Regions from separate parts of the Proteus hauseri genome, predicted to be linked through region 1. Evidence: predicted binding sites of a transcription regulator. Region 1 holds the regulator's gene; each other region holds the start of a gene.
The links. Region 1 encodes PurR, which represses purine synthesis genes. Its sites were predicted from a motif close to CANGCAAACGTTTGCNTG; they were not measured.

Region 1 (3,207 bases):
TCTTTATCTAAAATAACACAAAGATCGAGGTCTGATTTTGGCTGCTTAGCAGCACCTGTTGCCACACTTCCATAAACAAAAATACTGCAAATGTGACTTTCATAAAGTGTTAATAACCGAGATTGAACAAACACTAAGAGTGCCTGATACTCTTTCTGTATTGGCTTTATTACTAACACAGAAATATATCCATTTTTATCAACCGTCATTTCTTCCTCTTAATTATTTATCGGTAAAATTAACCCTATTTAATATAACCCCTTTATTTCGACAATATGTAAGCTTATATTTTGTTATGATTATGGATAAAAGATATTTAGCTGTTATTTCAGCAAGTTTTTGTTAAAATAATTAGCAAAATAGCAACAAATTAGTGATTCATTTGCCTCATTTTATCAATTCAGATGATTTTGATGGAATGATTTTAGGCACAAAACCCGAAATAGATAGTATAAAGGAGTACGCAATGTCTTTCGAATTACCAAAATTACCTTATGCGTTAGATGCTCTTGAGCCACATATCTCTAAAGAAACTTTAGAATATCACTATGGCAAACATCACCAAACTTATGTAACCAACCTGAACAATCTGGTTAAAGGTACTGATTTAGAAGCTAAATCTCTAGAAGAGATTATTAAATCAACTGATGGTGGTATTTTCAATAACGCCGCTCAAGTTTGGAACCATACTTTCTACTGGAACTGTTTAGCTCCAAATGCAGGTGGCGCGCCAACAGGCAAAATTGCTGATGCTATCAACAAAGCATTTGGCTCGTTTGAAGAGTTCAAAAAACAATTTAACGATGCCGCGGCTAAAAACTTCGGTGCAGGTTGGACATGGCTAGTGAAAAAAGCAGATGGCTCAATCGCTATTGTTAATACTTCTAATGCTGCAACACCCATTTCTGGCAATGACAAACCACTATTAACAGTTGACGTATGGGAACACGCTTACTATATCGATTACCGTAATGCGCGTGTAAAATACTTAGAAGAGTTCTGGGCACTGGTTAACTGGTCATTTGTTGAAGCTAACTTTGCTTAATTTATCTTAACCACTAAAGATCAATTATTGGTGTTTGGTGGCAAAATAACAAAGGGCCTTAGGCCCTTTGTTATTTACAGATATCCGATTAGTTATAATTAAAATTAACCTGATATTATATAAAACAGTGATTAAAACAGCATTGTAGAAAATAAAACAATCATGACGAGTGCTGCAACTGCTGTACTCAAACCAAATTTCAGATCCGTATCCATTTATTCTCCCTCAAAATGATTATAATACACGTTATTAACCATAACATTGTCATGGCTAATTATTATCACATATCACAATTTGCTAATATAGCGACTAGTGCACAATTTATAACATTGATTAATACTTCCACTTTTGAGCTAGATCATACAAAATTCATAGCTAACAGCTAAATTATTGCCAGTATTCGCCCTATGTATGACTATACTGGCAGCAGAACCACAAAATTAGATTAAAAGAGACCAATGAAGGTCAGGAGTTTTTCACACCATGGCAACAATAAAAGACGTGGCAAAACGCGCAGGAGTGTCAACCACGACTGTTTCTCATGTTATCAACAAAACACGTTTTGTTGCTGAGAACACCCGAGCAGCAGTTTGGGCCGCTATTAAAGAATTAAATTATTCGCCTAGTGCTGTTGCGCGTAGTTTAAAAGTCAATCACACCAAATCAATTGGCTTGTTAGCCACGTCCAGTGAAGCTCCTTACTTTGCTGAAGTGATTGAAGCTGTTGAAAATAGCTGTTATAGCAAAGGTTATACACTGATATTATGTAACTCACATAATAATCTAGATAAGCAAAAAGCTTATTTAGCGATGCTAGCGCAAAAACGCGTCGATGGATTATTAGTTATGTGCTCTGAATATCCCGATCACCTTCTCTCTCTATTAGAAGGCTATCGTAATATTCCAATGGTAGTGATGGATTGGGGAAAAGCTCGGGGTGATTTTACTGATACCATCATTGATAACGCATTTCATGGTGGATATATTGCAGGCCGCTACTTAATTGAGCGTGGTCATCGCGATATCGGTATTATTCCTGGCCCATTAGAGCGTAATACTGGTGGTGGACGTCTTCAGGGATTTTTAAAAGCAATGGAAGAAGCTAAAATCATTGTAAAAGATGGATGGATTGTACAAGGTGATTTTGAACCAGAGTCTGGTTACAAAGCCATGTATCAAATGCTAAATCAAAAACATCGCCCTACCGCTGTGTTCTGTGGTGGAGATGTCATGGCAATGGGTGCTATTTGTGCAGCCGATGAATTAGGTCTGCGTGTACCATTTGATATTTCTATTGTTGGTTACGATAACATTCGTAATGCTCGCTATTTTACCCCTGCATTAACAACCGTTCATCAGCCCAAAGAACGCTTAGGTCAAATGGCATTATCTATGCTGCTTGACCGGATCGTTAACAAAAGAGAAGACGCACAAACTATCGAAGTTCATCCACGGTTAGTTGAGCGCCGCTCTGTTGCTGATGGCCCATTCATCGATTACCGCCGTTAATTAAACGGTATCTCGACTGACTTAACGAAGCCATTCCGCATTTAGGGTTTGGCTATCACCAAGATAATCTAATAACCAAGACAAAGCGGGTGACTCACTTTTATCGACCCAAGTGAGGCAACAAGGACTATCGGGTAATGGCTGTGCCAATTTAAGCACAGCTAGCTTTCCTTTAGCGATTAATGGCTCAGCTCTATGCAAGGGCACCATACCAACACATAATCCTGCAAGTAAGCACTCCAATCCCATATCCCACGTAGGGACAACCATTCTACGCTGATTATTTAACGCCCAAGTATCACGCTTTGGCAAACTACGCGAGGTATCTTCTAAACAAAGGCTCGAATAAGGGCGCATTTCATCGTCGGTTAGCGGATGTTCTGCTTTAGCCAATGGGTGGTCAATATGACAAACACAGCGCCAAGGCATAAATCCCATATCTTTAAAGCTATATCGTTCACCAATTGGCGATGCTCTGGTGGCGCCAATAGCTAGGTCAACACGCCCATTAACCAATGAGTCCCACACCCCATTAAAAACTTCAGGATAGACATAAAGTTCGATATCGGGGAAATGTCGATAAAAATCAAGAATAAGTTGTTGTGTTCTTTCCGGTTTTACGATGCAATCTACTGCTATACTAAATTGTCCGC
Region 2 (3,207 bases), 910 kb from region 1:
TTTATAGCTCACCTCATTTAGTTCGTTACACTGAACGTGTGCGAATTCAGGGTAAAGAGTTGTCAGGATCTGCCTTTTGTGAAGTGTTTGCTCAAATAGAGCAAACAAGAGGGGATATATCCTTAACTTTTTTTGAATATGGCACATTAGCGGCTTTGAAATTATTTCAGCAAGCTCAACTTGATGTGGTTATTCTTGAAGTGGGTTTAGGTGGTCGATTAGATGCCACAAATATTGTTGATGCAGATATTGCTGCTATCACCAGTATTGCTCTTGATCATACAGACTGGTTAGGCGCAGATAGAGAACATATTGGCAGAGAAAAAGCAGGTATCTTCCGTGCTGGGCACTTTGGTGTTGTTGGTGAGCCAGATATGCCTCAATCAATTGCTGATGTGGCACATGAAAAACAAACTCAGCTTTTCCGCCGTGGTACTGATTGGTCGTTCTCTGTTGATGGTATTCATTGGCATTGGCGCTGTGCTGATAGACAATTTGAACAACTCCCTATTCCCAATATCCCATTAGCGAATGCGGCAACGGCAATGGCTGTTGTGCGTTGCCTGTTACAATCAGATGATAAAGTCAGTCAAGCAATTACTTATCAAAGTATTGTAGAGGGAATGTCACAAGCACAATTACCAGGTCGTTTCCAGATTATTTCTCATCAGCCATTAGTTATTTTGGATGTTGCACATAATCCACATGCTGCTGGATATTTAACTGAGAAATTAGCACAATTACCTCGCCAATCTGATACTAAGGTTCGTCTTGTTGTTGGTATGCTAGGTGATAAAGATATCGCGGGTACTTTGGCATGTTTAAAAAAACAAGCAGACCTGTGGTATGTTGCGCCGCTTAATGAGTTTCGTGGTGCAAAAGCTGAAGTGTTGGCGCAGCATCTTGATGCTCCCGCCGTATTTGACAGTGTAGAGCAAGCATGGCAACAAGCTATTTTAGATGCAAAAGAAAATGACATTGTTGTTGTTTGTGGTTCATTCCATACCGTTGCTCATGTAATGGAACTTTTGGAAAAGGAGAGTATGGGTGGCTAGTAAATTTCAAAATCGCTTAGTCGGTGCCGTTGTGCTGGTGGCTGTAGGTGTCATTGTTCTACCTGCATTGCTTGACGGCGATAAGAAATATAACGAAGACCAGTTCGCCTCTATTCCTTTAGTACCTAAGCCTGGTGATGAGCAAGAAATTGAATCAATAGCACCGATACAACAAACGACAACACCTTCTACACCATCAGAAGGTGCATCGGAAGCAATGCTTTCTGAAGCGGTAACAGGCGTTGAACAGCCCGCAGTGTCAACACCCGATTTACCTGTTGTCCAGCCAGTTACTCCTCAGCCACAGCCTATACCAGAAACACCTGTTGTGGTTAATCCACCTGTACAACCAACTCCACCACCGATTGAGGAAATTAAGCCGCCAAAAGGTGAGGCATGGGTTGTTCAACTTGGCGCATTAAAAAATGCCGCTAAAGTTGAAGAGATTATTGCAAAAATGCATTTTTCAGGTTACCCAGTTTATACCGTGCCAGCGCGTCCAGTATCAGGGCAAGTGACACGTATTTATATTGGACCTAATGCCTCTAAATCAGAATTGCAAGCAATGTTGCCTCGTTTAAAAGAGTTAACAGGATTGCAAGGTGAGGTAAGAGCGTATAAGCCTTAATGTATTTTGGAGAAACTCATCAGATGAGTGATGTAACAAGGTGTTAACTTATTGCGGCGATTATGATTTTTCATGTCGCCGTAAATTATTTTAAATTATCGAAAATTAGCGTTACGCAAACGTTTTCGTTTTCTGTTAGAATGCTTTCGTATTAATGCGGGGCATCGTTATTGGATAGAGAATTTATGGTCTGGATAGATTACGCCATTATTGCCATTATCGGGTTTTCCGCATTAGTTAGCCTGATCCGTGGCTTTGTTCGTGAAGCATTGTCACTTATCACCTGGGGTTGTGGTTTTTTTGTTGCTAGTCAGTTTTATCCTTATCTTGCCGTCTATTTTACCCGGTTTGAAGATGAACTGGTTCGTAACGGGATAGCGATAGTTTCATTGTTTATTGCGACATTAATTGTTGGTGCTGTTGTAAATTATGTTATTAGCTCTCTTGTTCAACGCACAGGGTTATCAGGTACAGATCGTGTATTGGGGGTCTGTTTCGGGGCATTAAGAGGCGTGCTTATTGTATCAGCACTACTTTTTGTATTGGGTGCATTTACTCCTATGGCAGAGAGTGCTGATTGGCAACGTTCTGAACTTATTCCTCAATTCAACCATATCATTAGGTGGTTCTTTGACTACCTGCAAAATGCGTCAAGTTTCGTGTCGGAGAATGTAACCTCTCCGTCTGGCTGATGAGGATCTTTTCATGTGCGGTATTGTCGGTATCGCTGGAGTTAATCCAGTAAACCAATCAATTTATGATGCGTTAACGGTGTTACAACACCGTGGTCAGGATGCAGCAGGCATTGCAACGATAGACGGTAACAATGGTTTCCGTCTTCGCAAAGCCAACGGACTGGTGAAAGATGTTTTTGAAACTCGCCATATGCTGCGTTTAAAAGGAACTATCGGGATAGGTCATGTGCGTTATCCAACAGCAGGTAGTTCGAGTGCATCAGAAGCTCAGCCTTTTTATGTGAACTCTCCTTTTGGTATTACGTTGGCGCATAATGGTAATTTAACCAATGCGCATTTATTACGTCGCCAACTGTTTGAGACAGCACGTAGGCATATCAATACCACCTCTGATTCTGAAATTTTACTCAATGTACTTGCCTATGAATTAGACCGTTTCGATCATTTTCCACTCGAACCAGATAATATTTTTACGGCTGTTGCTGCAATGCATAAAAAACTATGTGGTGCTTATGCTTGCGTTGCTCTTATTATCAGCCACGGTCTTTTGGCTTTTCGTGATCCCTTTGGTATTCGTCCCCTTGTTTTAGGCAAGCGCACACTGGAGGATGGACGCCATGAGTATATGGTGGCATCAGAAAGTGTTGCTTTAGATACTTTGGGCTTTGAGTTCTTACGTGATGTTGCGCCAGGCGAGGCGGTTTATATTACAGAACAAGGGCAATTATTTACCCGCCAATGTGCGGAAAATCCGCAATTAATGCCTTGTTTATTTGAGTATGTTTATTTTGCGCGTCCTGATTCTTTTATCGATAAAATCTCTGTTTAT
Region 3 (3,207 bases), 1.4 Mb from region 1:
AAAACGCAGATAACGGGTTATAGCGTCAAACGCCACAAATGTACGTCCATGACCAATGTGACATAGGTCATAAATAGTGATGCCACACACGTACATACCTATTTTCCCTGCATGGATAGGCTTAAATTCTTCTTTTTGGCGAGTGAGAGTATTATAAATCTTTAGCATCAGAGGACGTTCCCGTTTTCAACTGTACGTGTTTATTACATGTCTATATACGCAAATTACGTATGTAATAATAAAAATAGTAATTACGACGATAAAATACCAATATAACATTACCTTTATAAGGGTTTTGAACACCAATTACAAAAGCAATTCAGATTAACAACCGCTTATATTACTCTGCTCTGCACTTATTTTCACTGCCCAATCGTTGACTGTGAACAATCAAATTTCGCTTTATTAGCTAAAAATTTGACTAAAAGTGTTTTTTACTTATTTTACTCACAGATTTAAGCGAAAAAGACCCATGAAAAAAGATGAATACTGACTAAATAAGGTAATTGTGGTATAAAAAAAAGCACAATTGTTTCTGCCCAAGTCTGGGTAAAGCTAAAATTATATTAGGATCTAAATATGGTTACTTTTCATACCAATTACGGCGATATCGTGATTAATACATTTGCAGATAAAGCACCTGCAACCGTAGAGAATTTTTTAGACTACTGTAAAGAAGGATTCTACGATAACACTATTTTCCACCGCGTTATCAATGGATTTATGATCCAAGGTGGTGGTTTTGAACCTGGTATGAAGCAAAAAGCGACCAAAGCACCCGTTAAAAACGAAGCAAACAATGGCTTAAAAAATAACCGTGGCACATTGGCAATGGCTCGTACTAACGATCCACACTCTGCAACTGCACAATTTTTTATCAACGTAGCAGACAACGATTTCTTAAACTTCCGTGCTGAAAATGCAAATGGCTGGGGATACTGTGTATTCGCAGAAGTTGTTGAAGGCATGGATATTGTTGATAAAATCAAAGCAGTATCTACGGGTCGCAGCGGTTCCCACCAAGATGTTCCTCGTGAAGATATCGTAATCAACAGCGTTACTGTTAGCGAATAAGCAGCCACTTTTTATGTGTACGCTGTTTATCGCAGACCTACATTTAAGTGAACATGAACCGGCAATTACTGCCGGTTTTCTTCGCTTTTTAAAAGAACAGGCTGTTTATGCCGATGCGCTCTATATTTTAGGTGATTTTTTTGATTTTTGGATTGGTGACGATGACCCAAATCCATTACATCAACAAATATCTCAAGCATTAATGCAACTGAAAAATGCAGGTATTCCTTGTTATTTTATTCATGGAAATCGTGATTTTTTAATTGGTTCACGTTTTGCCAAAGAGAGTGGCATCACAATATTGCCGCAAGAAAAAGTACTTGAGATTTATCAGCATCGCATCTTAATTTTACATGGTGATACGCTTTGTACCGACGATGAGTCCTATCAACGTTATCGAAAAAAAGTACATAATAAGCTTATTCAACGCCTATTTTTGCTTCTTCCTCTTTTTATCCGGCTTCGTATTGCAGATAAAATGCGAACACGCAGCCAACATGCCAATCGTCATAAATCTGAAGCGATTATGGATGTAAATTCTCAAACAGTTATCGATACTTTTAAGCATTTTAATACCCAATGGATGATCCATGGCCACACCCATCGCCCCGCTATTCACACAGTTGAGATTGAGGGAGAGGATCATTACCGCGGTGTATTAGGCGCATGGCACACAGAAGGCTCTATGTTTAAAGTCACCGCTGAAAACATTGAATTAATCTCTTTTCCCTTTTAATTTACCACTGTCATTTACTCGATAAAAAGACGTTTTTTTCTTTACGCAAACGTTTTCCTTGACGTGTTAGCGTGATACTATCACTTTCTGTTTATCAGGCTATCTCTGTTTATGCTTACAGGAGCAGTTAAGTAATGTCTTCTCAAGTTGGTCTAAATACTCCTTCGCCACAAATTGCCATAGTTATGGGTTCTAAAAGTGACTGGGCAACAATGTCTCATGCTGCTGATGTATTAGATGCACTGCAACTTCCTTATCATGTTGAAATTGTCTCTGCACATCGCACACCTGATAAGCTATTTAGCTTTGCTGAAAAAGCAAAAGATAACGGCTTTGATGTAATTATCGCAGGTGCAGGTGGTGCAGCTCATTTACCAGGAATGTTAGCAGCAAAAACATTAGTTCCTGTTTTAGGCGTACCGGTACAAAGTGCTGCATTAAGTGGCGTTGATAGCCTTTATTCTATTGTTCAAATGCCAAAAGGTATCCCAGTTGGCACCTTAGCTATCGGAAAGGCTGGTGCAGCTAATGCGGCTTTATTAGCAGCACAAATTTTAGCCTTACATAACCCTATTATTTTTGATTCATTAACAGCATGGCGAACTACGCAAACTGACGATGTACTGAATAACCCAGATCCTAGGGAGGCGCTATGAAACCCGTTTGTGTCCTTGGGAATGGTCAACTTGGTAGAATGCTGCGCCAAGCTGGGGAACCCCTAGGTATTTCAGTTTATCCTATTGGGTTAGATGCAGAACCCGAAGCTGTGCCTTATCAACAAAGTGTTATAACGGCAGAAATCGAACGTTGGCCACAAACGGCATTAACTAAGGAACTTGAGCGTCATTCTAACTTTGTTAATCGTGATATTTTTCCGCTACTTGCAGACCGCTTACCGCAAAAACAGTTACTTGATGAACTCAATTTAGCAACTGCACCTTGGATGCCGTTAACATCCCCTGATCAATGGCCAGATATTTATGCTCAACTTGGTGATTTTATAATTGTAAAACGCCGTGTTGGTGGCTACGACGGCAGAGGCCAATGGCGTATTCATCCAGGCGAAGAAAACCAACTTCCTGCAGAAATTTATGGCGAATGCATCGTTGAGCAAGGGATCCCATTTTCTGGCGAAGTATCATTAATTGGTGCTAGAGACAACAACGGCAATTGTGTTTTTTACCCTTTAACACATAACCTTCATCAAGATGGTATTTTACGCATGAGTGTCGCACTACCAACGCCATCACCAACACTACAACAATCAGCCCAGCAAATGCTTGAGGCTATTCTTAATAAGCTTAATTATGTTGGTGTAATGGCAATGGAGTGTTTTATCCTTGGCAATAAACTACTTATCAATGAATTAGCGCCTCGCGTACATAACAGCGGTCATT
Region 4 (3,207 bases), 1.2 Mb from region 1:
CTAATCCCCTATAATACGACAATATTTTATTTAACCCATTTCCTTTATAAAGAGGTTTCTACAGCCAGTAGAAACAAAATGACATGTCTCATCCTAATTATCGTCAATCTGAAATTTTTGCGATAACAACTATTACGGTAAGCATTGGGGTTATCGGTATTGTTATCGGATTAACTATTCCTATGGTGGCATTACGCCTTAATTTAGCGGGAATTAGTGAATCTATTATTGGACTTATTTCGGCTGCGCCTGCAATTGGTATGTTAATTATTTCGCCTTTTGCACGACGTATTGTGCAATGGTTTGGTAAACGTTTTGCGATGTTATTGGCGACAATGCTATCTGCTATTAGCTTGTTGCCTTTAATGGGCACATTACCGCTTGAGTTACTCTTTCCTTTACGGCTTATTACAGGGATTGCTAGTGGAGTGATGATTTGTTTAGGCGAAACATGGATTAATGAGCTTTCGCCAGATAACAAAAGAGGGCGTATTTTAGCGGTATATACAACAGTGTTCACTATTAGCCAATTATTAGGGCCTTCTATTATTGCGCTTTATGGCGTCGCGGATAAAACACCTATTTTAATTAGCATTTTTATTCACCTTATTTCTATTGTTCTATTTTTAATGATGGATCAGAAAAAAGGCGACAAATTACCAACAAATACTGAAGAGCCTAATTTTTCTATTTTCCGCTTTGTTAAAGTGGCACCTGCTATTTGTGGTGGTATTTTATTTTTTGCTTTTTTCGACGGCACGGTATTGTCGATGTTCCCTATTTATGGTTTAAGCCTTGGGCACACGGAAGCGATAGCTGCAATGATGATCAGTGCCATTCTTGCGGGTGATGCCATTATGCAAATGCCATTTGGTTGGCTTGCTGATCATATGAATCGGACAAGGTTATATCGTATTTGCGGGGTGATCACACTACTTTCTAGCTTGTTATTGCCAGTGACTATGTCTCATCCTATTTTAATTTGGCCTCTTTTATTAGTATTGGGTGCAACTGCGGGCGCAATTTATACCATCGCATTGGTACAAATTGGACAATATTTCTCTGGTAATGACTTAATGGTAGCAAATGCTTCTGCAGCGATGTTATGGGGGATTGGGAATCTTTCTGGGCCACTCCTTGCTGGTGCAATGTCTGAGATATCGTCGTCATCGTTGCCTTTTTTGCTCGTTGTGATGACGGGGCTATTTTTACTTTCGACATTAGAGCGTTTTAATGTGGGTGTCGATGCACTAAACAAGAGTACTCCGTAATGGAATGCTTTATTTAATCGTTTTTTCATCTACTTAATGTAAGTTGTAGAGTGCGATAGTTAAGTAGGTGATATACAGTAAGTCTTATTTGTTTTCTATTGTTTATCTAAATCATTTCTTTCTATTTTGTATCTTTCTTAAAGATAGTCTTCTATCCATTTGTTTTCTATGAATTGAATATAATTATCATTTATATCTAGGTTATTTAACTTAGTTTATTAAGAATAATCTAGAAATATTAATATTTAATAGGAAATTATTTGCTAAAACTGTTCGAGCTCAACTAACTTTATAGTAGTACATGAGTGCTTTTTAAGCAGATTAATGATGAAGAATTGAATGATTAATAGCCAAGCTAGGGAAATGTAGAAAAAATAACAATAGAATAATATATTAATTAAATTTAATTATTTACATGGTAAATATTGAAAATTTTATTAATAATGAAAAATCAAATTTAGAAGAGTGTAGGTCACTATGCTCTTCTTTTCTTTTTTATCCCTTTTGAACTATCTTTTTATGATTTTTTTATGTAAAAAGCATTTTTTTGCTTGATTGTTACCCTAAATTCACCAGATAATCGTTTGCGTCAAATTCTATTGCTTTATCCACGCTAAAAAACAAACGTTTGCGCCTAAATTTCTTCTCCTCATTTTTACTCCTGAAGAGGATGTTGTTATTTATACGTAATCGTTTTCGTATTGATGGATAGAGAACCGTATTTATGTCAGAGGAATGTAATGTCCGCTAATCAATCAGCAGCAACAGGTAAACTAGATAACTATTTTAAACTTACCGCTCGAGGAACCACGGTTCGTAAAGAAATGATCGCAGGTTTAACAACATTTCTTGCTATGGTGTACTCTGTTATTGTCGTTCCTAGTATGTTAGGACAAGCCGGTTTTCCACATACTGCAGTATTTATTGCCACTTGTTTGGTTGCAGGTTTAGGCTCCCTGTTAATGGGATTGTGGGCTAATTTACCAATGGCGATAGGTTGTGCGATTTCGCTAACAGCATTCACAGCTTTTAGTCTTGTTTTAGGGCAAAATATTTCGGTTCCTGTTGCTTTAGGTGCCGTATTTTTAATGGGCTGTTTGTTTACTTTATTTTCTTTAACTGGCATTCGAACTTGGATATTAAAAAATATTCCTACAGGTATCGCGCATGGTGCAGGTATTGGTATCGGATTATTTTTACTTTTAATTGCGGCCAACAGCGTTGGATTAGTCATAAAAAATCCTTTTGAAGGACTTCCTGTTGCTATGGGCGAATTTACTTCGTTCTCTGTTTTAATGTCTATTGGTGGACTTGCTGCGATTTTTGGCTTAGAAAAACGTAAAGTACCCGGTGGCGTATTATTAGTGATTATTGCTATTTCTATTATCGGGCTTATTTTTGATCCTAATGTAAAATATCAAGGCGTATTTAAAATGCCTCAATTAGGTGAAGAAGGACTTTCTTTATTATTTGCAATGGATATTAAAGGTGCTTTACAGCCATTAGTATTACCTAGTGTGTTAGCTTTAGTCATGACTGCCATTTTTGATGCTACAGGCACGATTCGCGCTGTTGCAGGTCAAGCTAATTTACTTGATAAACGTGGGCAAATTATCAATGGTGGTAAAGCGTTAACATCGGATTCAGTAAGTAGTATTTTTGCAGGGGTCATTGGTGCAGCCCCTGCCGCAGTTTATGTCGAATCAGCCGCAGGAACCGCAGCAGGTGGTAAAACCGGATTAACAGCAACGGTTGTTGGGATCTTATTTTTACTTATTCTCTTTTTATCGCCACTATCTTATTTAGTGCCCGCTTATGCAACTGCGCCCGCTTTAATGTATGTAGGATTATTAATGTTAGGTAATGTCACTAAGCTCGATTTTAGTGATTTTGTTGATGCTATGTCAGGCATGGTTTGTGCTGTATTTATTGTTCT

Region 2: a site for PurR is predicted at 1,796-1,813, ahead of cvpA (colicin V production protein). Genes of this name have one in related genera too.
Region 3: a site for PurR is predicted at 1,853-1,870, ahead of purE (5-(carboxyamino)imidazole ribonucleotide mutase). Genes of this name have one in related genera too.
Region 4: a site for PurR is predicted at 1,845-1,862, ahead of PH4a_RS09005 (NCS2 family permease). Genes of this name have one in related genera too.

What each region holds. Positions count from the first base shown of each region.
Region 1 is NZ_CP026364.1:3,172,349-3,175,555, reverse strand. Features, by position in the region: gene PH4a_RS14470 (nucleotidyltransferase domain-containing protein) at 1-209, opposite strand, end outside; gene sodB (superoxide dismutase [Fe]) at 467-1,045, shown strand; gene cydH (cytochrome bd-I oxidase subunit CydH) at 1,177-1,260, opposite strand; gene purR (HTH-type transcriptional repressor PurR) at 1,529-2,554, shown strand; gene punR (DNA-binding transcriptional activator PunR) at 2,576-3,207, opposite strand, start outside.
Region 2 is NZ_CP026364.1:152,640-155,846, reverse strand. Features, by position in the region: gene folC (bifunctional tetrahydrofolate synthase/dihydrofolate synthase) at 1-1,055, shown strand, start outside; gene dedD (cell division protein DedD) at 1,048-1,683, shown strand; gene cvpA (colicin V production protein) at 1,869-2,375, shown strand; gene purF (amidophosphoribosyltransferase) at 2,389-3,207, shown strand, end outside.
Region 3 is NZ_CP026364.1:627,054-630,260, forward strand. Features, by position in the region: gene cysS (cysteine--tRNA ligase) at 1-168, opposite strand, end outside; gene ppiB (peptidylprolyl isomerase B) at 580-1,074, shown strand; gene lpxH (UDP-2,3-diacylglucosamine diphosphatase) at 1,088-1,810, shown strand; gene purE (5-(carboxyamino)imidazole ribonucleotide mutase) at 1,945-2,466, shown strand; gene purK (5-(carboxyamino)imidazole ribonucleotide synthase) at 2,463-3,207, shown strand, end outside.
Region 4 is NZ_CP026364.1:1,955,648-1,958,854, forward strand. Features, by position in the region: gene PH4a_RS09000 (MFS transporter) at 84-1,271, shown strand; gene PH4a_RS09005 (NCS2 family permease) at 2,012-3,207, shown strand, end outside.